3 regions of the Rothia sp. HMSC065C12 genome follow, and region 2 is predicted to be linked to each of the others. Evidence: riboswitches for the same ligand, from Rfam matches in the RefSeq annotation. Region 2 holds a riboswitch; each other region holds the start of a gene.
The links. Region 2 has a riboswitch for S-adenosylmethionine ahead of HMPREF2836_RS01855 (LLM class flavin-dependent oxidoreductase). Riboswitches for the same ligand answer to the same signal wherever they lie in the genome.

Region 1 (7,209 bases), on a different contig from region 2:
TCTCCTGCGGGATGACAGGGTCTTCCTGGTCGCGGCCGAAGAACACCGGCAGTTCGGTCTTCTTCAGCTCCTCGTCCTTGAAGTACGGCGAATCAGAATCTACCGCATAGCCGGACAGTCCCACTACGGCGGCGAACTCGCCGGGGGCGTGACGCACCATCGAAGTTGCGATGCCCATACCCTGCGAGAAGCCCAGCAGAGTCACCGAAGCATACTGCTCGCGGTTCGCGCGCACCCACTCCAGCACGTAGTCGCTCGCCTGCTCAATGGCGCGCTGGTCAGATTCGAGCTGCTGGTTCAGCGGGTACCACTGGTAGCCGATAGCATCTGCGGCAATGTAGGCGCCGGTCGAGTCCGCGGAGAACTGGGTGCCAACCGGCTGCGGTGCACGCATGGAGGCGTAGGTGAAGCCCTCCTGCGGAAGGTGCGCCGCCAGAGACAGCAAATCGTGCTCCTGGGAGCCGTAGCCGTGCAGCATGAGCACCAGGTGGGTGCCTGCACGTTCGTTCTCGGGGCGGGTGTATTCGACGACGTATTTGTTTTCGCTCATGCACCCATCTTAGCGAGGACTCCCCCACAAACCTGCACCGCGGGTTCCGCCGCTAGCTTGACCCTCACCTAACGTGAGGTTTTAGAGTGAAACCATGGACGCGAACATAACACCACCTGACGGGCAACACGAATACACCGTAGGAGAAGCGGCATCACTACACGGGCTAACAGTCCGCACGCTGCACCACTGGGAGCACCGAGGCTTACTCAACCCGGCACATGATGAGTTCAACGGGTACCGGTACTACACCGATGCAGATCTTGAACGAATCACCGTCATCATGGGGTACCGCGCCACCGGCATGAGCCTTGACGCCATTCGCAACATACTGCAGGACGAAGCGAACAGCACCGAGCATCTACTCGCTCAGCGGGATATGCTTCAACGCAAAATCGCCGCGTACGGGCGCATGCTTGAAACCATCGAACACCTTTTGGAGGACACCATGGCACCTAAAAATGAGCAGCTCAGCGCTGCCGAAAAAGCAGAGATTATGGGTGAAGGGTTCAGTCTCGCCCACCAGCAGGAAGCGCAGGAGCGTTACGGAAAAACTGACGACTGGGCTGAATACCAGCGCCGAACTGCAACGATGAACCGTGCCGACTGGCAGAACGGCAAACAGCAGGTTGACGAGGTAGAGCAGGCCCTCGTCGAGGCATTCAACCGCGGCGTGAAGCCGGGCAGTGAGGAGGCGAACGCACTCGCCGAGCGGCACCGCGCCTCCCTGTTCTTCTTCGAGGTCACCCCCGCTAAGCACGCTATTCTAGCCCGCGGCTACGTTGAGGATGCCCGTTTCAAGGCGCACTACGAGAAGCTTGCGACCGGGCTCGCGGAGTGGTTGCGGGATGTCATCTACGAGAATGCTCGTGCACATGGTATTGACCCGGAAAAAGCGGCTTGGGGTTAAACCTACGGGCTGAAAATACCCAGTAGCTAGGGGTGAGTAGCCGAGCATGCCAGCTGAGCACAGAAAAACGCCCGGTATTCCCAACGTTGGGAATACCGGGCGTTTATACGCGTCTGCAGAAGACTAGTTACCTAGCGGGTGCTGTCGAGGTGACGGCGGTGCTCCTGAATACGGCGATCCAGGTGCTCAAGGTTCTGCTGCAACCCCACAATCTCATCCTCAATCTTCTGACGGGCACGCTCCATCACATCAATGGATAGGGCGTGGTCGTCCGGATTGCTCAAAATCGTGCGAATGTCGGCAAGACTCATGCCGGCCTGACGGCAGGTAGCAATAAACCGTGCTGCGGAGATAGACTCCTCATCAAAAATACGGGTTCCGTGAGCATCACGGGGCACCGCAATGAGCCCCTCTTTTTCGTAATATCGCAGGGCGTGGGTGCTCACCCCCAACTGCTCCGCTACCTCTTGAATACTTACCACAGCGTTAATGCTATGGGGTTAGAGCTGGTCTAAAGCAAACCGAGAACCTTTACCTTCCGGTGCAACAGGAGGTTACTTCGCGATATCTCGCGGAGGTTTCGCAAAACACCCGAAAAACCGGAAAATATTCCCTGACTTGGCATAACACTCTTCATAAAGATAGAAAAAATGCCGGACACTCGCATCATACGAACGCCCGACATTTTATTACATAACCCTATGGGTGAAGGTTAATTCACGGTGGGCGGAAGGACAGTTGAGAATACCCAGTCATTCCCTCACAATCCCACACCCACTGTTTGGATAAAACAACATTCAGCAGGATGCGTGAAACGCCTTCGGGCGCCGGTCGAGTTAGCGATTAACAGCGCCGTACAGACGAGTCATCGATTCCAAAGCTTCACGTTCACGCTGCGCCTCACTCGGGGCGGCGGATTCATCTTCAACGCCGAGGGCGCGCGCCAGAATCTTCTCCACCTGCTTCGCCTCAATCAAGAAGCCGTCATGGCCGTGGTTCGACTCGATAATGTCCACGGGCACCGGGGTGGGAAGCGCCTCCGCCAGGCGGTGCGACTCGTGCGGGAAGAACAGACGGTCCGTGTTCACCGCCGCAATCGTCCACTCGCAATCGGTGTGCGCCAGCGCCTGTGCCAGAGTGCCGCGGCCACGAGCCACATCGTGCGAAATCAGCGCCTCATTCACAGCCAGGTAGCTGTTCGCGTCAAAACGCTCAACCAGCTTAGCGCCGTGGTGGTCCAGGTAGCTTTCAATGGCGTAGCGGCCACGCGGCTCACCCAGCGAACCGCCCACAGTGTTTTCGCCGCGGTTCTCCTCACGGCCGAAGCGGTGCTCCAGCTCTGCGGGGCTGCGGTAGGTGGTGTGCGCGATACGGCGCGCCAGAGCCAGACCGGCAGTCGGTGCAGGACCGGCATAGTAGTCGCCACCGGCAAAGTTCGCATCCGAACGAATCGCAATGTTCTGAGTGTGGGCCCAGGAAATCTGCTCCGCCGTAGCCGAAGGACCGGAGGCGATGACCGCGCATCCGCGCACCAGCTCGGGGTTGGTTGCCGCCCACTCGAGGGCGCGAGCGCCACCGAGGGAACCACCAATCACGTAGCGGAAACTCGTCACGCCCAGTGCACGCGCCAGACGCGCCTCAGCACGCACCGAGTCGCGGATGGTGACGAGCGGGAATCGGGATCCCCAGTGCTCGCCGGCGCCCGGGTAGCCTTCGGGAATGATGCTGGCCGGACCGGTCGAACCGTAGCAGCCGCCCAGAATATTGGGGGCAACGACGAAGTATCGGTTGGTGTCGATGACCGCGCCGGGACCCACGATGCCCTCCCACCAGCCGTCGGATTCGATAGCGCGGATGAGGGGCGCGGGCATGTCCGGGGTGGGCACGCCGCGGGAGACATGCGTGTCACCGGTGAGTGCGTGCAGGATGAGGATGGCGTTATCGCCGGTCTCGTTGAGGGTACCCCAGGTTTCGTAACCGATGGTCACCTGCGGCAGGGTCACGCCGGACTCGAGCTCCAGGTCGCCGATGTTCAGCTGACGCAGATAGCCTTGCGCTTCGGGGTGCTCGGTGCGGGTGCCCGCCACGGGGATGGGTGCGGTGACAGGCTGGCTGGTAGTGCCGGACTGGCTAGTGCTCTGGGTGGTCATGGGGTTCCCTTCACTGGGTTGGTCGGCGAGGTGGTGCCGGGTGTGAGCGGGGTACTCGTCTGTGGGTAGAAGAAGCAACAGATTGGGCGGCAGCAACGCCGCACAGTTACAACATGCTCCGTAACGGGGAATCCGCAGGTGGACCGAAAAGCCGTAGCTTGCCGGTCCACCTGCGGGTTGCATCACCGTTTAGGAGAGGGTGTCGAAGCCCAGCTGCAGGTCGGCGAGAATGTCGTCGATGTTCTCGATACCGACTGCCAGGCGGACGAAGTTCGGGTACACGCCAATCTTCTCCAGTTCCTCAGCGGAAAGCTGGGAGTGGGTGGTGGAGGCGGGGTGAATCACGAGCGAGCGCACGTCACCGATGTTCGCCACGTTGGAGTGCAACTTGAGGGCGTCCACGAAGTCGCGGGTCTGCTCCAGGGTTGCGTCCTTGAGGGTGAAGCCGAGCACCGCACCGGGGCCCTTGGGCAGGTACTTCTGTGCACGCTCGTACCAGGGGGAGGATTCCACGCCAGCCCAGATGACCTTCTCGACCTGCGGGTTTGCTTCGAGCCAGCGGGCGACCTTGGTGGCGTTCTCGATGTGGCGTTCGATGCGCAGGGAGAGGGTCTCCAGACCAATGCCGATGTTGAAGGCGTTGGTCGGGGAGATGGCGGCGCCGGTGTCACGCAGCAGGGAGACGCGCGCCTTCAGGATATAGGAGAGGTTCGCGCCGAATGCGGAGTCCTTACCCAAATCGCGTGCGTAGACCAGGCCGTGGTAGCCGGGGGCGGGCTGGTTGAACTTGGGGAACTTCTCGGGGTCTGCACCGTAGTCGAAGTTACCGGAGTCAACGATCACGCCGCCGATGGAGGTGCCGTGGCCGCCCAGGTACTTGGTGGCGGAGTGGACGACCACGTCTGCGCCGTGCTCAATGGGGCGCAGCAGGTAGGGGGTGGGCACGGTGTTGTCCACGATCAGGGGCACGCCGTTTTCGTGGGCGATCTTGGCGATGGGCTCAATGTCGAGCACGTCGTTGCGGGGGTTGGGCACGGACTCGCCGTAGAAGAGCTTGGTGTTGGGGCGGACTGCGGCGCGCCATGCGTCCAGGTCGTCCGGGTCCTCAACAAAGGTGGTTTCAATGCCCAGGTCGGCGAGGGTGTACTTGAGCAGGTTGTAGGTGCCGCCGTACACGGAGGGCGAAGCAACAACGTGGTCGCCTGCACCGGCAATGTTCAGGATTGCGTAGGTAATAGCTGCCTGACCGGATGCCAGCAGCAGCGCGCCTACGCCGCCTTCCAGGGAAGCGATACGGTTTTCGATGACTTCCTGGGTGGGGTTGTTGAGGCGAGTGTAAATGGGGCCCAGCTCGGCGAGGGCGAAACGGTTCGCTGCCTGCTCGGCGCTGTCAAAGACGAAGGAAGTGGTCTGGTAGATAGGTAGTGCCCGAGCTCCCGTTGCGGCATCCGGCGCCTGACCTGCGTGGATCTGGCGGGTTTCGAACTTCCAACCGGCGGGGTTGGCGGGAGTCGGGACGGTAGTGTTGTTGCTCATGCGTGGCTCCTATTGGGGATTCTTAAGGGGCCGCATGCCGACGGTACAGGAATCGTCGTCGAATAATCCTGTCACGATTGATGTACCGGTTTCGGTCACATCGGTCCCGCGCTTGCGTCACGCTTGTGCGTGCCGCCCGGTCTTCACCCAGGGCACCCCACCGCGGAGGAGGGTTGCCGGCCAGCTAGCTGGGGCTTATCGCTGGCGCTCTTGACCTGTTATTTAGAGTGTCATAGGGCACGGGGCGGGGTCAAGGATTTTGTGGGTGCGCGGTACTTTAAGACATTTCATTGCAAAGATGACGTTTTTTAACGTCTGTCATAAAACGCGAACGACGGTGCCGGGGCAATCCGAGGACGAGGCAATCGAGATGCGGAGGCGGACACCCACCATCCACACAGTAACCCCCATCACTTTTATCTACGGTTTTTCGGTACACTGAAATGACACATACACTCACGCAGGGTACAACTCGCTACGGCTCGCTACGCCGTTTATCCTGCTCAGCATCCCTCCGGTATAGGGGCCAGAGGGTCATACCCGAAGGTTACCTACCATGTCTCTTGTTCTTGATGCGGCGCAGCTCAGCCGCGTCTTTGGCAAAGGTGAAAACGCTTTTACCGCCGTCGACCGGGTGTCGCTTCGCGTCAGTTCCGGTGAGATTCATGCCCTCCTCGGCCCCAACGGTGCGGGCAAAACGACTACCGTGCAGATGTGCTCGACCCTGCTCACCCCCACCGGCGGTAGCCTCACCGTGAACGGTATTGACGCCATCACCCACCCGCAGCGGGCGCGCCGTCACGTGGGCCTCGCGTTGGGCGGGGAGAACGGCTTCTACCCGCGCGCCAGTGCCCGCGACAATCTGCTGTTCTTCGCCGATGTTGCGGGGGTTTCCGGGCGGACCCGACGACACGAGGTGGAGCATGCCCTAGCCCGTGTGGAACTCACCGATGCGGCAACGCGGCCTGTCCAGGAGTTTTCCCGCGGCATGAAGCAGCGCCTACATATTGCCCGCGCCCTGCTCGGCTCCCCCGCCCTGCTCCTGCTGGATGAGCCGACCAACGGGCTCGACCCCGATATCGCCCTAACCGTGCGAACCCTCATCCGCTCCCTCGCGGAAGACGGCGCCGCCGTTCTGCTGACGAGCCACCTACTCGGCGAAATCGAGGACCTGGCGCACACCATCACCGTGTTAGGCGCCGGTTCCGTCGCCGTGAGCGGCAGCCTCGAAGACATCGCCGCGCACGCCGGCATTGCCGCCACGACCGTGGTACAGGTCGAGGCCACCGCCACCGAGGGCCTTGATACGCTTCGTGGGCTCCTCGGCGATAAGGCTACGGTGCTCTTCGCCCCGCGCGGTTCCGGCTGGGAGCTCACCCTCTACTGGCACGGCGAGCGCACCACGTTCGAGGCGGGAGAAGCTCACCGCATCCTGGCGGAGGGGCTCGCCGCCGCGAACATTGGGGCACGGACCGAACCGTACACGCGCCCGGCAACCCTGGAAGAGGCATACCTGGCGATGGCGGAGGGGCTCAAGCGATGAACGTGAAGACGCGACGTTCGGAAGAGTTCCAGCGGCGGGGTCGACGGTACGACCTGTGGCAGGAGTGCGCCCGCCAGCTGCGGCTCATGGGATTTAGCCTGCGCCAGTTCCTGACGGTCCCGTACTTTATTCAGCTGCTTATCAGCACGGTGCTCGGGTCGGTCATCCTTCAGGCGCTCGCCGTGCATGCGGCGGCGCAGAGCTCCGAGGGTCACTCCGTTGACCCGACCCTGGCGTGGACCCGCGCGGGCATTGTGGGCATGTGGTCGGTCTGCATCGTGTCTGCGGGCATTATCAATTTTGAGCGCTTCCGCGGGACCCTCGTGTACCTGTGTTCGGGGTCGATTTCTCCGGTGCGGGTGCTGGCGGCTATCGTTTCGAGCGCCTCCATCGTGGGTCTGGCGGCCCTGCCCCTATCGTGGGCGGTTTGGGCTCTTGTGACGCTCAATCCGCAGGTTACGGACTTTTCAGCACTCTGGCCGCGCTACGTTCTGGGCATTCCCCTGCTGTGGCTTGCGTG
Region 2 (7,209 bases):
GTCACGTAGGCGACCGCCTGGTGACCGGTCAGCTCATCCTCCACGGGGCAGACACCAGCCTCAACCACAGCCGGGTGAGTCACCAGAGCCGACTCAATCTCAATCGTGGACAGGCGGTGACCCGAAATGTTAATCACGTCATCAATACGGCCGAGGATGTACACGTTACCCTCTTCGTCTTCCTTCGCGCCGTCGCCAGCGAGGAACCAGCCGCGCTCGCCGTAGTGACGCCAGTAGGAATCCAGGAAACGCTGCGGGTTCTGCCACACGGTACGAGCCATCGAGGGGCCAATCTTATCGACCACGATGAAGCCCTGCTTGCCGGGTTCGACCGGGTCGCCGTGCTCATCCACCACGCGGGTGGACACGCCGGGAACGGCGCGGGTAGCGCAACCGGGCAGGGGAGTGCAGTGCGGGGTGCCCTCCGGGTAGGTGCCCTCGGGTGCGAATGCCGGGTCGTGCGGGCGCGGGGAGCACACGGTCGAGCCGGTCTCGGACTGCCACCAGGTGTCGATGAAGGATGCGGTGCCGCCACCCACGTGCTCGCGCAGCCAGCGCCACGCCTCCGGGTTGATGGACTCGCCCACCGAACCGAGCAGGCGCACGGTCGAGAAATCGTACTTGCCGGGCTCCGGGCCGTTCGGGAACGCACCCATGAGCGAACGAATCAGGGTCGGCGCGGTGTAGTAGTTGGTCACGCCGTAGCGTTCGATGACCTCAAAGTGGCGACCGTAGTGCGGGGTGTTCGGGGTACCCTCGTAAATCACCTCGGAGACACCGTTGACCAGCGGACCGTAAATTTCGTAGGTGTGGGCCGTGACCCACGCCAGGTCGGCGGTGCACCAGTGAACGGTGGACTCCACCTTCTTGGGGTCGTTGACGGCGGACAGCTCGTCGGGGCGCAACACGCCGTTCTCATCCACGTAGTCCGGCAGCAGATCGTACAGCAGCGCGTGGGTGTACGCGGTCTGCACCAGGTATCCAGCCATGGTGTGCACCAGGCCCTTGGGCTTACCGGTCGTACCGGAGGTGTAAATGATGAACAGCGGGTCTTCTGCGTCGTGCAGTTCGTAGGCGTGAGTGTCCGGCTGGTCGTCCACCAGGTCGTGGTACCAGACGTCGCGGCCCTCAGTCCACGGCACAGCGGCGTGCGCTACCGGGTCGGAGGCACTGGTGCGGTCCACCACGATAACGTGCTCGATATTGTTCTCACCGGAGCATGCTTCGTCGGCGTTGACCTTCACGGGAACGACCTTGCCGCGGCGGTTCTGGCCGTCGGTGGTGATGAGAACCTTCGCGCCGGTGTCTTCCACACGGAACTTCAGCGCCTCAGCGGAGAAACCACCGAAGACGAGGGAGTGAATCGCGCCAATACGCGCGCAGGCCAGGGTGAAGATAATGGTTTCGGGGATGACGGGCAGGTAGATGACCACACGGTCACCCTTGCGCACGCCCAGGGACAGCAGGCCGTTCGCTGCCTTCGCGATGCGGCGCTGCAGTTCGGCGTAGGTGATGGCTTCACGGTCGCCGGGTTCACCTTCAAAGTAGAGGGCTACCTTGTCGCCGCGGCCCGCCTCCACGTGGCGGTCTACGCAGTTGTAGGCGACGTTCAGCTTGCCGCCCTCGAACCACTTAATTTCGGGGATCGTGAACTGTTCGATGCCTTCCTCATCGAAGCCGAGGGACTTCGGCTTCTCGAAGCGGTGCGCAGTGTGCCAGGGCTCAGCCCAGGTGAGTCGCTGCGCCTGCTTCTCCCAGAACGCGACGCGTGCCTCGTCAGATTCGAGGGCGGGGTTCGGGGTGGGGTTCAGTGGGTCGGTGAACGAGTAGGGGGTGGGCAGTCCCATTATTCTCCCATCGGTTGCTGGCATTAGCACCCTTGCTCGCCGTGCCGCTGTCTGTGTGACCGTGGGGTCTGTGTGTGCGTTGGCGAGGGGGTTGCTGCGACGTCACGGAGCCAGGTCTCTCGGTCGCTCTGGATGGTTTGCCTTCTTAGTAAAGCGCGCTCGGGGCCAGGAAGCAAAGGAGCCCGTCATATTCGGCATGCTGTGTATCGGTTCGTAATATTCCGAAATATTTAAAGACCCCGCCCCGCGCTCACTGCTGTGGGGCGCGGGGCGGGATTCATCATCATCATTCAGTAGGCGACAGGTTTCCCCGCCGACTTCTTTCTCCGGCGCGTAGCGATGATTAGCTCACCTTTGGGGAGCAGCCACGCGGCGGACATCTCTCCTAAAACTCAGCGCGTGCTGAGTGTTACGTTTAGCTGTGGTGCTAGTTGCTGGGGTACTTCGCCTTCACCCAGCGCTCGAACACGCCCACCAGCGCGTCGGTAATCTTACCGAGCACCGCCAGCGCCACAATAGCCAGCAGCAGGCGGTCGGTGCGGCCGTTGTTCTGCGAGTCGGTCAGCAGATAACCCAGACCCATGGACGCACCCAGCAACTCAGCGGCGACCAGGAACAGCCACGCCTGAGCCAGCGCCAGACGCAGACCCGAAACAACCGACGGCAGAACCGCGGGAAGCTGAACCGTGGTGAACAGGCGCAGACCCTTCAGGCCGAAGGCGCGGGCCATCTCCACGAGCTTGGGGTCCACGTGGGCGAGGGCTGCGGAAACCGTGGTGTACACGGGGAAGAACGCGCCGATGGCCACGAGGGTCACCTTCGAGTTCTCGCCGATGCCAATCCACAGCAGAAGCAGCGGGACCCACGCGAGTGAGGGGACTGCGCGCAGAGCGCCGATGGTCGGGGCGACGAACACGCGCACCGGGGCCGACAAGCCAATCAGCGATCCCAGCACCAGGCCGAGTACCGCGCCGATGCCGAAGCCAATCAGCACGCGCTGGGTCGAAATCGCGACGTGCTTGGCCAGCTCACCGCGCTGCGCCAGCTCGATACCGGCGCCCACCACACGGTCGGGGGAGGGCAGCTGGACCTGCGTGAACACGCCGTTGGTGCTCAGAATATACCAGAGCGCAATCAGCGCCAGGGGAAGAATCAGGCCCAGGTACTGCTTACCGGCGAACGGGTTCGACGGCAACTTCACGGAAGAGGCACGCTTCTCGGCACGCTCAGCGTGAGCGCTGGAGGCGGCGGTAATCGTTGCGGCGGTCATTACTTCTCCACCGCCTTGGCAATCTTCTCGACTGCGGCGCTGTCAGCCTTCTTCGCGAACTGGTCGTCCACGATGCTGTTCAGGGCCTTGTCCACGTCGGACTGGGAGGGGACGTCGCCGGACTCGACCAGAATCGGGCCAACGCCCTTGAGTACCTCAACCTGCTTGGCGCCCGGAACCGGGTCGATGTCCAGGTGGGTGCGCTCCATGACGACCTGAGCGGTCTCGTGCTTAATGCCGGACTCCTCCTCGACAATCTTCACAGCCTCTTCGGGGTTCTTCTTAGCCCAGGCGCGAGCGTACTCGTACACGTCCACGATGGTCTGTGCGGCGGTCGGGTTGGACTGAATGAACTTCTCGGTCGCGTTCAGGAAGCCGTAGGTGTTGAAGTTCAGGTTGCGGTAGAAGAGCACGTCGCCGCTTTCCACCTCGGCGGCAGCCATGATCGGGTCCAGGCCGCTCCACGCGTTGACCTGACCGTTATCCAGGGCGGTGCGGCCGTCGGCGTGCTGCAGGTTCTGAATGGTCAGGTCCGAAGCAGAAATACCCTCCTGCTTGAGTGCCTGCAGCAGCAGGAAGTACGGGTCGGTACCCTTGGTCACGGCAACGGTCTTACCCTTCAAATCCGCAACCTTGGTGATGCCCGAATCCTTGCGGGTCACCAGCGCCGACCACTCCGGCTGCGAGTAGAGGCTAATGACCTTGATGGGGGAGCCATTAGCGCGTGCCAGCAGCGCCGCCGAACCGGCGGTCGAGCCAACATCAATATTGCCGCTACGCAGCGCCTCATTCGCCTTGTTCGAGCCGGCCGACTTGACCCACTCAACCTTCTTACCCTCGGCGGCGAGGGCGGTCTCAAGCCAACCCTTCTTACGGATAATCAGGGACAGCGGGTTGTAGGTCGCGTAGTCAATGGTCACGGTGTTCTGATTGCCACCACCGGCAGCACCGGAGGCGTTAGCGGAACCGGAACCTTCACCGGCGCAGGCGCTGAGCAGAGTAGCAAAAGCGGCGGCTGCGGCAAGGGACTTGAGGGCGGTACGGCGAGACGGGGAGTAAGTCATGATGAAATCTTTTCGCTTCTGAAGATGATGATGTGATGTGTAAGAAATGTGTTGCGTGGCGGCTTTAGGCGTTATCTTCCACGCCAAGCTCAGCCAACAGTTCGCTACGCAGCGCCGTGATCTCTGCATCGGCGCGGTCACGCGGGTGAGAACGGTCAACGGTCACAATGCGCTGGATGGTGGCGGGCGCCTCCGGGGTGTCCTTACCGAGGACGATCACTCGGTCAGAGAGGTACAGCGCCTCTTCCACATCGTGGGTGACCAGCAGAATCGTGGTCGGGTCTTGACGGTGCACGTCCAACAGCAAATCCTGCATGTTGATGCGGGTCAGCGCGTCCAGAGCACCGAAGGGCTCGTCGAGCAGCAGCACGCCGGGGTTGCGTGCGAGCGCTCGCGCCAGGGACACGCGCTGAGCCATACCGCCTGAAATTTCCTTGGGACGGTGGGTTGCGTATTCGCCCAGTCCGACCAGGTCGAGCAGGCGCGCTACGGATGCTGCGCCTTCAGATTTTTTGGTGCCCTGCGGTAGTCCGAGAGCCACGTTGTCGGCGACGGTGCGCCAGGGGAGCAGGCGCGGTTCCTGAAAGCCGATAGCTACGCGGGGGTCGAGGCCGGTCACTGCCTTCTCGCCGATACGCACGGTACCTGCGGTGATGCGGTTCAGGCCTGCTGCTGCACGCAGGAGAGTGGATTTGCCGCATCCGGAGGAGCCGATGACGGAGATAATCTCGCCGGGGGCTGCGGTGAAGGAGACTCCGCGAAGAACTTCGTGGGTTCCGCCGGGCACGGGGAAAGATTGTCCGACGCCTTCAAAGCTCAAGGGGACGGCGGCGGTGGATACGGCACGGCGGCCGTTCTTTTCACTGGTGGGTACGTCAGTTACTGCACTGTTGAGTGTCATGTCACTTCCATCGTTCCTGGCGTTAGCACCGGGGGCGGAAGAATCCGTGCCGGTTGCTGCGACGTCGTGGAGCCAGGTCTCTCAGTCGCTCTGGATGGTTTGCTTCTCCCACCCTATGGGCTGTGGCGTGCCTCAATCAACCCGGCGGGCGCGTATGAATTTCTATGACCGTATATTTCGCATTTATCACGAAATATTTCGGTTCCACGTCACAAAAAGATTTTTTCGTCACAAACGTGACCTCCCTCCCGCGCGCCCCGTACACTCAAACCACGAGATCATGAGTCCCGGCGCTAAGCTCTGGCTAGCCGGGCGGCAACCCTCTCCCGTAGCGGGGTGCCCCAGATGATGATCTGGCCTCAACGTTACGAGGCAAGTACGGCGCGAACGCGCCACCTGCACGAAGGCCACCACCGAACGCAGAAGGCAAGAAGGAGGCGGCGCGCGGGGTGCAGGGCACTAACCCGATCGTCCCCGATCATTCGCGAAAGGAAAATCGATGGCTGAGCAGAAGAAGCGCATCGTAGTTAACGCATTCGAAATGACCTGCATTGGTCACCAGAGTTTCGACCTCTGGCGTCACCCGCGCTCCCGCGCAACCGAGTACAACACCATCAAGTACTGGACTGACCTGGCTAAGACCCTTGAGCGCGGTCTGTTTGACGCCGTGTTCATCGCTGACGTGGTCGGCATCTACGACGTGTACAAGAACTCTGCCGCTCCCGCCATTGAGGGTGCCGCTCAGGTTCCCGTGAATGACCCCGCAACCCAGATTTCTGCAATGGCTGCAGTGACCGAGCACCTCGGCTTCGGCGTGACTGCTGCCGCTACTTTCGAGCAGCCCTACACCCTGGCTCGCCGCTACGCCTCCCTCGACCACCTCACTGAGGGCCGCGTCGGCTTCAACGTTGTGACCTCTTACCTGCCTTCGGCTGCTGAGAACCAGGGCCTGCCCACCCAGATCCCGCACGACGAGCGCTACGAAATCGCTGACGAGTTCCTGGACGTCTGCTACAAGCTGTGGGAAGGCTCCTGGGAAGACGGCGCAGTCATCAAGGACCGCGAGCGCGGCATCTACGCTGACCCCTCCAAGGTCCACCCGATTGGCCACAAGGGCAAGTACTTCTCCGTACCCGGCATCTCCCTGACCGAGCCGAGCCCGCAGCGCACCCCCGTGATTTTCCAGGCTGGCGCATCCAGCCGCGGCCAGCAGTTCTCCGGCAAGCACGCTGAGGCTGTGTTCATCAGCGCCCTGCGCCCGGACCTGACCCGCGTTGTGACCGACCGTATTCGCGCCGCTGCAGAGGAGCAGGGCCGTAGCCGCGACGACGTCAAGATCCTCGCAATGCTCTCCGTCATCGTGGATGAGACCGAAGAGAAGGCAAAGGCAAAGTACGAGGATTACAAGAAGTACATCAACCTCGACTCTGCACAGGCTATTGTCGGCGGCTGGTCCGGTGTTGACCTGTCCCAGTTCGACGAGGACGAGGTCCTGAACTACGTGCAGACCGAGTCGATTCAGTCCTTCCTGACCCCCTTCACCCTGCAGGCGAAGGACAAGAAGTGGACCCGCAAGGACATCGCTGAGCACACCACCCTCGGCGGCATGGGTGAGGTCATTGTTGGTGACCCGGTTCAGGTTGCTGACGAGCTGGAGCGTTGGATCGATGAGGGCGGCCTGGACGGCATCAACCTGGCGTACCACGTCACCCCGGGTTCCTTCGAGGACTTCATCGAGTACGTTGTTCCCGAGCTGCAGAAGCGCGGCCGCTACCGCACCGAGTACGAGGGCAACACCCTGCGTGAGAACATCTTCGGTAAGGGCCACACCAAGGTTGCTGACAGCCACCCGGCTGCTAAGTACCGCGGCGCATACGTGGGCAAGCCTTCGGCTGCTGACACCCCGGCTCGCGCAATCGCTGAATAAGCGTTGCCGCTGAAGCGTGCCGTGTAGGTTCGCTCAAACTTAACGATTGAAAACAAGAACGCCCGTTCTGCTGGAGGATTTGTACCCCCGGCAGAGCGGGCGTTTCTTTGCGCTGTGCTTTCTCTATACTGGGTGGCATGACTGAACTTAACCATGATGACCGCTGCCCCTGCTCGAGCGGCGAGGTGTACGGCGCCTGC
Region 3 (7,209 bases), on a different contig from region 2:
TGATTATTCATCAGCTCAAGATTAATATCTTTAAGCGCAAAAGACGACGAGCCCTCATACTGAACGGATACATCTTTGCATATAATTTTTGAAATATTTTCATGGTTAGGGTTAGAAGTTTTTATCTCAGAAACATGGTCGTAAGTATCAGAGTCGCATACCCTTCGGAATTGCTGAACAGATAATGCTCCATTAATAATCTGACCAAATGAATATCCCACCTCTTGGGTCGCATCAACACAGGCAATGATTCCAATCAGCGATCCGGCCACATACGATATATTGGCGCCTGAATCCACAAGGAAGTACAGGGACGCAAAAAGTAAGACAGAGCAGAGTAGCCCTGCAACTATGGAGATGATTCCTCTAACACTTTCAAGGCTCAATTCCCTACCGGCCGCCCGGCGTCGCCAGGACGCTACGCGTTGCGAGAAAAATCGGGAGGCTCTCATGAGGTGAAGTTCTTGGGCTCGACTCTGAGCCATCAGATTGTCTAGATAGTAGTTCTCTACCCGATAGTCCTCGTACATTAGGGTGTATATAGCGTAATCACGTTTAGCGAGGATTACCATTGCAATAGATAGGGGTAGTGAACACAGTGCCGCAAAAATTGCTGCCACAATGCTGACGTTCGCGATATTAAGACAGAGAAGTAACACCATTGCGAAGGCACTCACCAGTGTCATAACTGACATGGTGTGAACCTGCAATTCCTGTTTCGATATTGCCTCTCTAGCAGCACGTATATCTTCCTGTGATTTTGTGCTACCTATATCAGATAACGGAAATGTAGATAACCTGTTATTTAACATGCAGTGAACCCGATAGTTCACCTTTGATTTGAGGATGAGCATGTTACTTATGACCCAGCGTTTAGCAATGATATTAATTCCGACAACAAGGGCAAGAGCAACGATATAAATCCAGGCCGCGCCACCATTTGAACCGCTCAAGGCTGATACTGTATTACCAATCAGCAGGGACTGACTCAAGGGAATGCAGGCAATGACGGCTAGCGATAGGGCGACGCTCACCAGGGTTGTGGGACAGGTTTTCCAGGCTAGGCGGAAGGACCAGAGTATAGAAGAAAATAGCTTTTTCATTCTCACCACGCTCACAAAGTCATATTGAACTCATCTTTGAGCCCTGAAACTCCTCGATGAGCGGACATTGAAACACTACCCGTGCCTCACTAGCTACCCTACCCCTCAATGAAATTCAAAACACATATATTCGTGCGTGTCCAAGAATATTAAGCAGACGTATCTGCGATAGTGCCAGGCATCCAGGGGTCAGCCGACAGCCCTACCCACAACGCCCCCAGCCGCCCTTCGTCATAGTCGGTCATATTAAGTTCATATTTCGCCCCAATGTCATGTCCAGAAATATTAGGACATCAACCGCCGCACCCCTTGCACGCCCTCGGAGGCGGTGGGTAAAGTGAAGGCGTTATCTATCAAGAGCGACCGAGAGATCTGGCTCGTCGACGTCGCAGCAACCTCGCCAGTATCCCCCACCGTCACGGTGCAGGGTGCGGACAAGGTGCTCCCGCCAGAACCGATAGAGAAGAATACCCTTCGGCACCCCTTGATGATGCGCACCCGCAACCGGTGGCGCGCATCCTGCAGAAGAATTCGCGCACCCTTACGGTGTGTATCTATCGGGTGAACACGAAGGATGGTCATGACGACAGTTCACCCGGCTCTTTCTTTTGAGCTGTTCCCTCCGCGCTCACACGCAAGCTGTGAGTCGCTGATTCGCACCATTGCGGAGCTTGAGGGTACCAACCCCGACTACGTTTCGGTCACCTATTCCGGTGACGCGAAGCGCCGTCAGAAGACGCTGGCGCTGCTCGACTACCTGGTGCACGAAACCTCCCTCACCCCCCTGGCACACCTGATTTGTGCAGGCCACTCGGTGCACGAGCTGGAGCGTGCGGTCCGCCTGATTCTGGGTCTGGGCGTGCGCGGTTTCCTGGCGCTGCGCGGTGACGTGCAGGAAGGTCAAGTTTCTGAGCTTCCCTTCGCCCGCTACCTGGTCGAGCTGATTCGCCGCGTGGAACGCGAAGATTTCGCCCACCTGGCGGCGGGTAAGGTGTCCATCGGTGTGGCGGCGTACCCGCAGAAGCACCCCGAGTCCGCATCCCTGCTGCAGGATATTGAGATTCTGCTGTCGAAGCAGCGTGCCGGCGCGGATTTCGCTATCACCCAGGTGTTCTTCGAGGATGAACGCTACAGCGCCCTGGTCGATTCGGCGCACCTGGCAGGTGTGGATATTCCGATTATTCCGGGCATCATGCCGGTAACCTCGCTGAAGCGCCTACAGAACCTCTGCCAGATGGCGGGCATGTCGGTTCCGGCGGATCTTGCGTACGCCCTGGAGACGGCAACCAGCAGCGCAGAGCTGCACCGCATCGGCGTGGACTACGCACTGAACCAGTGCCGTACCGTGATGGATGCGGGCGCACCGGGTCTGCACTTCTTCACCTTCAACGAGCATGCCGCGGTGCTTGACGTTCTGGATCAGCTGGACCTGCCCCGATACAGCAACCGTTTCTCCCAGCCCCTGAGCGAGCTGGAATTCGCCTAAGCGCGACCCGCTCCGCCCGGCGCGGATGCGCCACCCAAGTTTCCCCCAAAGTACCCCGGGAGCGTCCCGCGGATCTCGGCCCCATCGACGGGGCCGGCAGGGCCCGCTGATTCTCCCATTTCTATCCCCAGTAAAGGAATATGCACTATGTCTAACGTTGCTTTCCCCGCCGCAACTATTGTTGGTTACCCCCGCGTGGGCCGCTTCCGTGAGCTGAAGAAGGCTCAGGAGGCTTTCTGGAAGGGCAAGGCCACCCTGCAGGAGCTGCAGGACACCGCCGCAGACGTGCAGCGCACCTACTTCGAGCGCGTGACCGCCGCCGGTCTGAAGGCTGACAACTACTCGATTCCGGCAACCTTCTCCTACTACGACCAGGTGCTCGACGTTGTTCGCCTGTTCACCCTGGTTCCCGAGCGTCTGGCTGAGGCTAAGGATGCACGCGGCCTGCTGGATCTGCCCGGCTACTTCGCACTGGCGCGCGGTACCGAGACCCTGCCTCCTCTGGAGATGACTAAGTGGTTCGACACCAACTACCACTACCTGGTGCCCGAGATTGGTGCCGGCACCGAGATTAAGCTGAACCTTGAGGCTATTGACGAGCAGCTCGAGGTAGCAAAGCAGGCTGGCGTGAAGGTTCGCCCGCAGATTGTTGGCCCGCTGACCCTGCTGCTGGGCGCTAAGGCTGAGCAGGGTTCCGCTGAGGACTTCTCCCCCGTTGACCGTCTGGATGAGTTCGTTGCCGCGTACGCTCAGGTGCTGGAGCAGCTGGCTGAGCGCGGTGTTGAGTGGGTTCAGCTGGACGAGCCGGGCCTGACCGTGGACCGTGCCGACAACGCAAAGGTTGCGCAGCTGGCTGAGCGCACCTACCGTGCCCTGGCTGCCGGCGAGAAGCGCCCGCAGATTCTGGTGACCAGCCCCTACGGTTCTCTGCGTGAGAACCTGCCGGCGCTGCTGGGTACCGGTATTGAGGCTCTGCATCTTGACCTGGTGCACGGCGTGTACTCGAAGACTGAGCTGGAGTCTGTTTCTGCCGCTGGTGTGCACCTGGTTGCCGGTGTTGTGAACGGCCGTAACGTGTGGCGTGCCGATGTTCGCGCCGCCCTGAAGACTCTGGAGGCGCTGCCCGGCGCATCCGAGGGTGCCGTGTCGGTGGCTTCTTCGACCTCCCTGCAGCACGTGCCGCACGACCTGGCTCTGGAGGACCCCGCCGAGGTTCCCGTGGACGGCCTGGCGTTCGCTGACCAGAAGGTCGCTGAGATTGCTCTGCTGGCTCGTGGCCTGGCTGAGGGTGAGGCGGCTGTTGAGCCGGAGCTGAAGGCTGCCGATGAGGCGCTGGCTCGCTTCGCCGCTGACCCGCGCAAGCACAACGACGAGATTCGTGCCCGCGCCGCAGCTGTGACTCCCGAGGACTTTGACCGCCCGACTATTGACGTTCGCCGCGAGGCTCAGGCTGACCTGAACCTGCCGAAGCTGCCGACCACCACCATTGGTTCTTTCCCGCAGACCGCTGAGATTCGCCGCCGCCGTGCGGAGGCTCGTGCGGGCAAGATTTCCGCTGAGGAGCTGAACGGCTTCCTGCGTGACGAGATTGCCTCGGTCATCGCGCTGCAGGAGGGGCTGGGCCTGGACGTTCTGGTTCACGGTGAGGCTGAGCGTAACGACATGGTTCAGTACTTCGCTGAGAACTTCGACGGTTTCGCAACCACCCGCCACGGCTGGGTTCAGTCCTACGGTTCGCGTTGCACCCGCCCCTCGATCCTGTTCGGTGACGTGAAGCGTCACGGTGAGGGCCTGCGCGGTGAGGCGTTCACCGTTCCGTGGAGCTCCCACGCACAGTCGCTGAGCGACAAGCCGGTCAAGGGCATGCTCACCGGCCCGGTGACGATTCTGGCCTGGTCCTTCGTGCGTGACGACCAGCCGCGCCGCGAGACCGCTAACCAGGTGGCTCTGGCTCTTGCCGACGAGATTGCCGACCTGGAGCAGGCGGGCATCCGCATCATTCAGGTGGACGAGCCGGCTCTGCGTGAGCTGCTGCCCCTGCGCCGCGATGAGCAGCCGCAGTACCTGGACTGGTCGGTGAACTCCTTCCGCCTGGCAACCAGCGCGGTGAAGGATTCCACTCAGATTCACACCCACCTGTGCTACTCGGAGTTCAACGAGATTATCGACTCGATTAACGCTCTGAACGCTGACGTGACCAGCATCGAGGCGGCTCGTTCGCACATGGAGCTGCTGGCTGACATTCCGGAGAGCTTCGTTTCCGGTCTGGGCCCGGGCGTGTGGGACATCCACTCCCCGCGTGTTCCTTCGCAGGATGAGATTGAGTCCCTGCTGAAGGCTGCGATTGGTTACGGCACCATTGCTGACCTGTGGGTGAACCCGGACTGCGGTCTGAAGACTCGTGATTACGAGGAGACCAAGCAGTCTCTGCGTCACCTGGTAGATGCCACCAAGGCGATTCGCGCATCCCTCTAGGAGGCGCCTATTGGTTCCGCTGCCTGCTGCGGGTTGACCGGATGATGGTTTGCTCGCGGTAACCTGCGGCAGGTGGCGGCTGTTCGGCTTCGTGCCGGTATGCGTACCGACTGTATGCCGAGCTTTTGGGGATAGATAACAGGCCCGCCCGTACGGTTTTTCTTCTGCACCGTGCGGGCGGGTTTTCTGTGCTGTTTTAGGGCGGTGATTTATTGGTGTCCAAGTGGTTTTCTTTTTGAACTTAGGGTATAAATTACTCTAAATTTAAGTGTGGTCTGACCAAAACACATACTTACTCAACAAGGAAAGTATTTATATTCACCGCAGCACTTGTGGCACTGTTGCCCAGTAGACAGATATACATCACACAGATTTAGCACTTCCCCGTAATTCCAGGGTAAAAACAGTATTAATAGAATAATCGCTCCGAATATCCGTTCACCATAGTGAACATTCTACTGAAAACATTTCCAGCGGATTAGCATTTTTATAAGCCGCCGTTTTTAGAATTCCAGCATGACTACTACCACTTCATCAAAGAAGAAGAAGAAGGGTTCTACACCCCGCTGGCTCGCTATTCCGGCACCCAAGCCCCAGCTCAGCGAAGCAGAAGTTAATGCGAAGTACCCGCGCATGCGCCTACAGGTCTTCATGGGTATCTTCATCGGTTACGCAACCTTCTACCTGATTCGTAACAACGTCCCGCTGGTCACCCCGATTCTGACCAAGGAACTTGGCTTCAGCAACGCAGCAATTGGTGCACTGTCCACGGCACTGCTGCTGGCTTACGGCTTCAGCAAGTTCTTCACCGCAATGATTTCTGACCGCTCGAACGCGCGTTTGTTCCTGCCCATCGGTCTGGTGCTCTCGGGTGTTGCAAACATCCTGCTGGCGCTGACCGGTTACATGGGTGAAGGCGCGGGTGCGACGGGCTACGCTGCTGCTATCGCCTCCATCATGGCGACCATTATGGTCTTCAACGGCATCTTCCAGGGTATGGGTTGGCCTCCCTCGGGTCGTGTGCTCGTGAACTGGTTCTCCACCAGCGAGCGCGGCACGAAGGTTTCCTGGTGGAACACCGCCCACAACGTTGGTGGTGCGCTGTCCGGTCTGCTGGTTGCATGGGGCTTCTCCATGTTCGGCAAGACCTGGGAAGTTGCCTTCTGGTTCCCGGCTGTTATCAGCTTCGTTCTGGCGTTCGTGGCGTGGCTGCTGATTCGTGACAACCCCGAGGCTGAGGGTCTGCCCACCGTTGACGTGTACCGCAACGACCCGCACAAGGTTGAGTCCACCGCTGAGGATCGTGCAGAGTCCACCTGGACCACCATCCGTAAGCACGTGCTGACCAACTCGACTATGGTGTACCTGGCTCTGGCAAACGTGTTCGTGTACACCCTGCGTTACGGCGTGCTGGTGTGGGCGCCGAAGTACCTACACGATGTGCGCCACGCTTCCCTTGAGGGTGGTATTGCGGGCTTCTCGATTCTGGAGCTTGCCGGTATTGGCGGCACCGTCCTGTGCGGTTACGTTTCTGACCGCATGTTCAAGGGTCGCCGCTCCCCCGCGGGTATCCTGTTCCTGATTGCGACCGTTGGCGCGATTCTGCTGTACTGGCTGCCTTCTTCGGATGCGCCGCTGTGGATTGCGTACGTTGCGTTGGCTCTGATTGGTGGCCTGATTTACGGCCCGGTTATGCTGATTGGTCTGCAGGCTATTGACCTGTCTCCCTCGCACGTTGCGGGTACCGCTGCGGGCTTCACCGGCCTGTTCGGTTACGCGCTGGGTGCGACCCTGGCTTCTGCTGGTATCGGCATCATTGTTGATCACTGGGGTTGGAGCACCGCGTTCGTCTTCATGATTGTGTGCTCGGGTCTGGCGGTTCTGTTCCTCTGGCTGGTTAACGGTGCTGAGAAGCGTCTGATGGCTGAGCGTGCAGAGAAGCTGGCGGCTCAGGCATAATTGCCCCATCTTTCGTGTAGGGAAGCCACACGTTTGCTGGTGAGTCACCATATGATGGCTTGTCGGTAATCGTGTGGCTTCTTACGTTAAGAACCTAGAATGGAACCATGACTACTAACTCTGGAATCACTAAAGAATGGGTGGATGAAACCGTCAAGCCGGGCGACGATTTCTTCCGCCACGTCA

Region 1: another riboswitch for S-adenosylmethionine. It lies ahead of HMPREF2836_RS00965 (bifunctional o-acetylhomoserine/o-acetylserine sulfhydrylase); the one in region 2 lies ahead of HMPREF2836_RS01855 (LLM class flavin-dependent oxidoreductase).
Region 3: another riboswitch for S-adenosylmethionine. It lies ahead of HMPREF2836_RS02170 (methylenetetrahydrofolate reductase); the one in region 2 lies ahead of HMPREF2836_RS01855 (LLM class flavin-dependent oxidoreductase).

What each region holds. Positions count from the first base shown of each region.
Region 1 covers NZ_KV807670.1:185,266-192,474, reverse strand. The annotation lists gene HMPREF2836_RS00985 (alpha/beta hydrolase) at 1-550, opposite strand, end outside; gene HMPREF2836_RS00980 (MerR family transcriptional regulator) at 645-1,460, shown strand; gene HMPREF2836_RS00975 (MerR family transcriptional regulator) at 1,592-1,942, opposite strand; gene HMPREF2836_RS00970 (homoserine O-acetyltransferase MetX) at 2,297-3,610, opposite strand; gene HMPREF2836_RS00965 (bifunctional o-acetylhomoserine/o-acetylserine sulfhydrylase) at 3,800-5,146, opposite strand; SAM riboswitch class IV at 5,250-5,362, opposite strand; gene HMPREF2836_RS00960 (ABC transporter ATP-binding protein) at 5,703-6,689, shown strand; gene HMPREF2836_RS00955 (ABC transporter permease) at 6,686-7,209, shown strand, end outside.
Region 2 covers NZ_KV807671.1:118,119-125,327, reverse strand. The annotation lists gene HMPREF2836_RS01875 (AMP-binding protein) at 1-1,847, opposite strand, end outside; gene HMPREF2836_RS01870 (ABC transporter permease) at 2,275-3,117, opposite strand; gene HMPREF2836_RS01865 (aliphatic sulfonate ABC transporter substrate-binding protein) at 3,117-4,181, opposite strand; gene HMPREF2836_RS01860 (ABC transporter ATP-binding protein) at 4,246-5,082, opposite strand; SAM riboswitch class I at 5,087-5,183, opposite strand; SAM riboswitch class IV at 5,359-5,467, shown strand; gene HMPREF2836_RS01855 (LLM class flavin-dependent oxidoreductase) at 5,582-7,009, shown strand; gene HMPREF2836_RS01850 (YchJ family protein) at 7,147-7,209, shown strand, end outside.
Region 3 covers NZ_KV807672.1:161-7,369, forward strand. The annotation lists partial or broken gene HMPREF2836_RS02160 (ATP-binding cassette domain-containing protein) at 1-1,103, opposite strand, end outside; SAM riboswitch class I at 1,451-1,567, shown strand; gene HMPREF2836_RS02170 (methylenetetrahydrofolate reductase) at 1,684-2,589, shown strand; gene metE (5-methyltetrahydropteroyltriglutamate--homocysteine S-methyltransferase) at 2,737-5,064, shown strand; gene HMPREF2836_RS02180 (MFS transporter) at 5,581-7,023, shown strand; gene HMPREF2836_RS02185 (M13 family metallopeptidase) at 7,131-7,209, shown strand, end outside.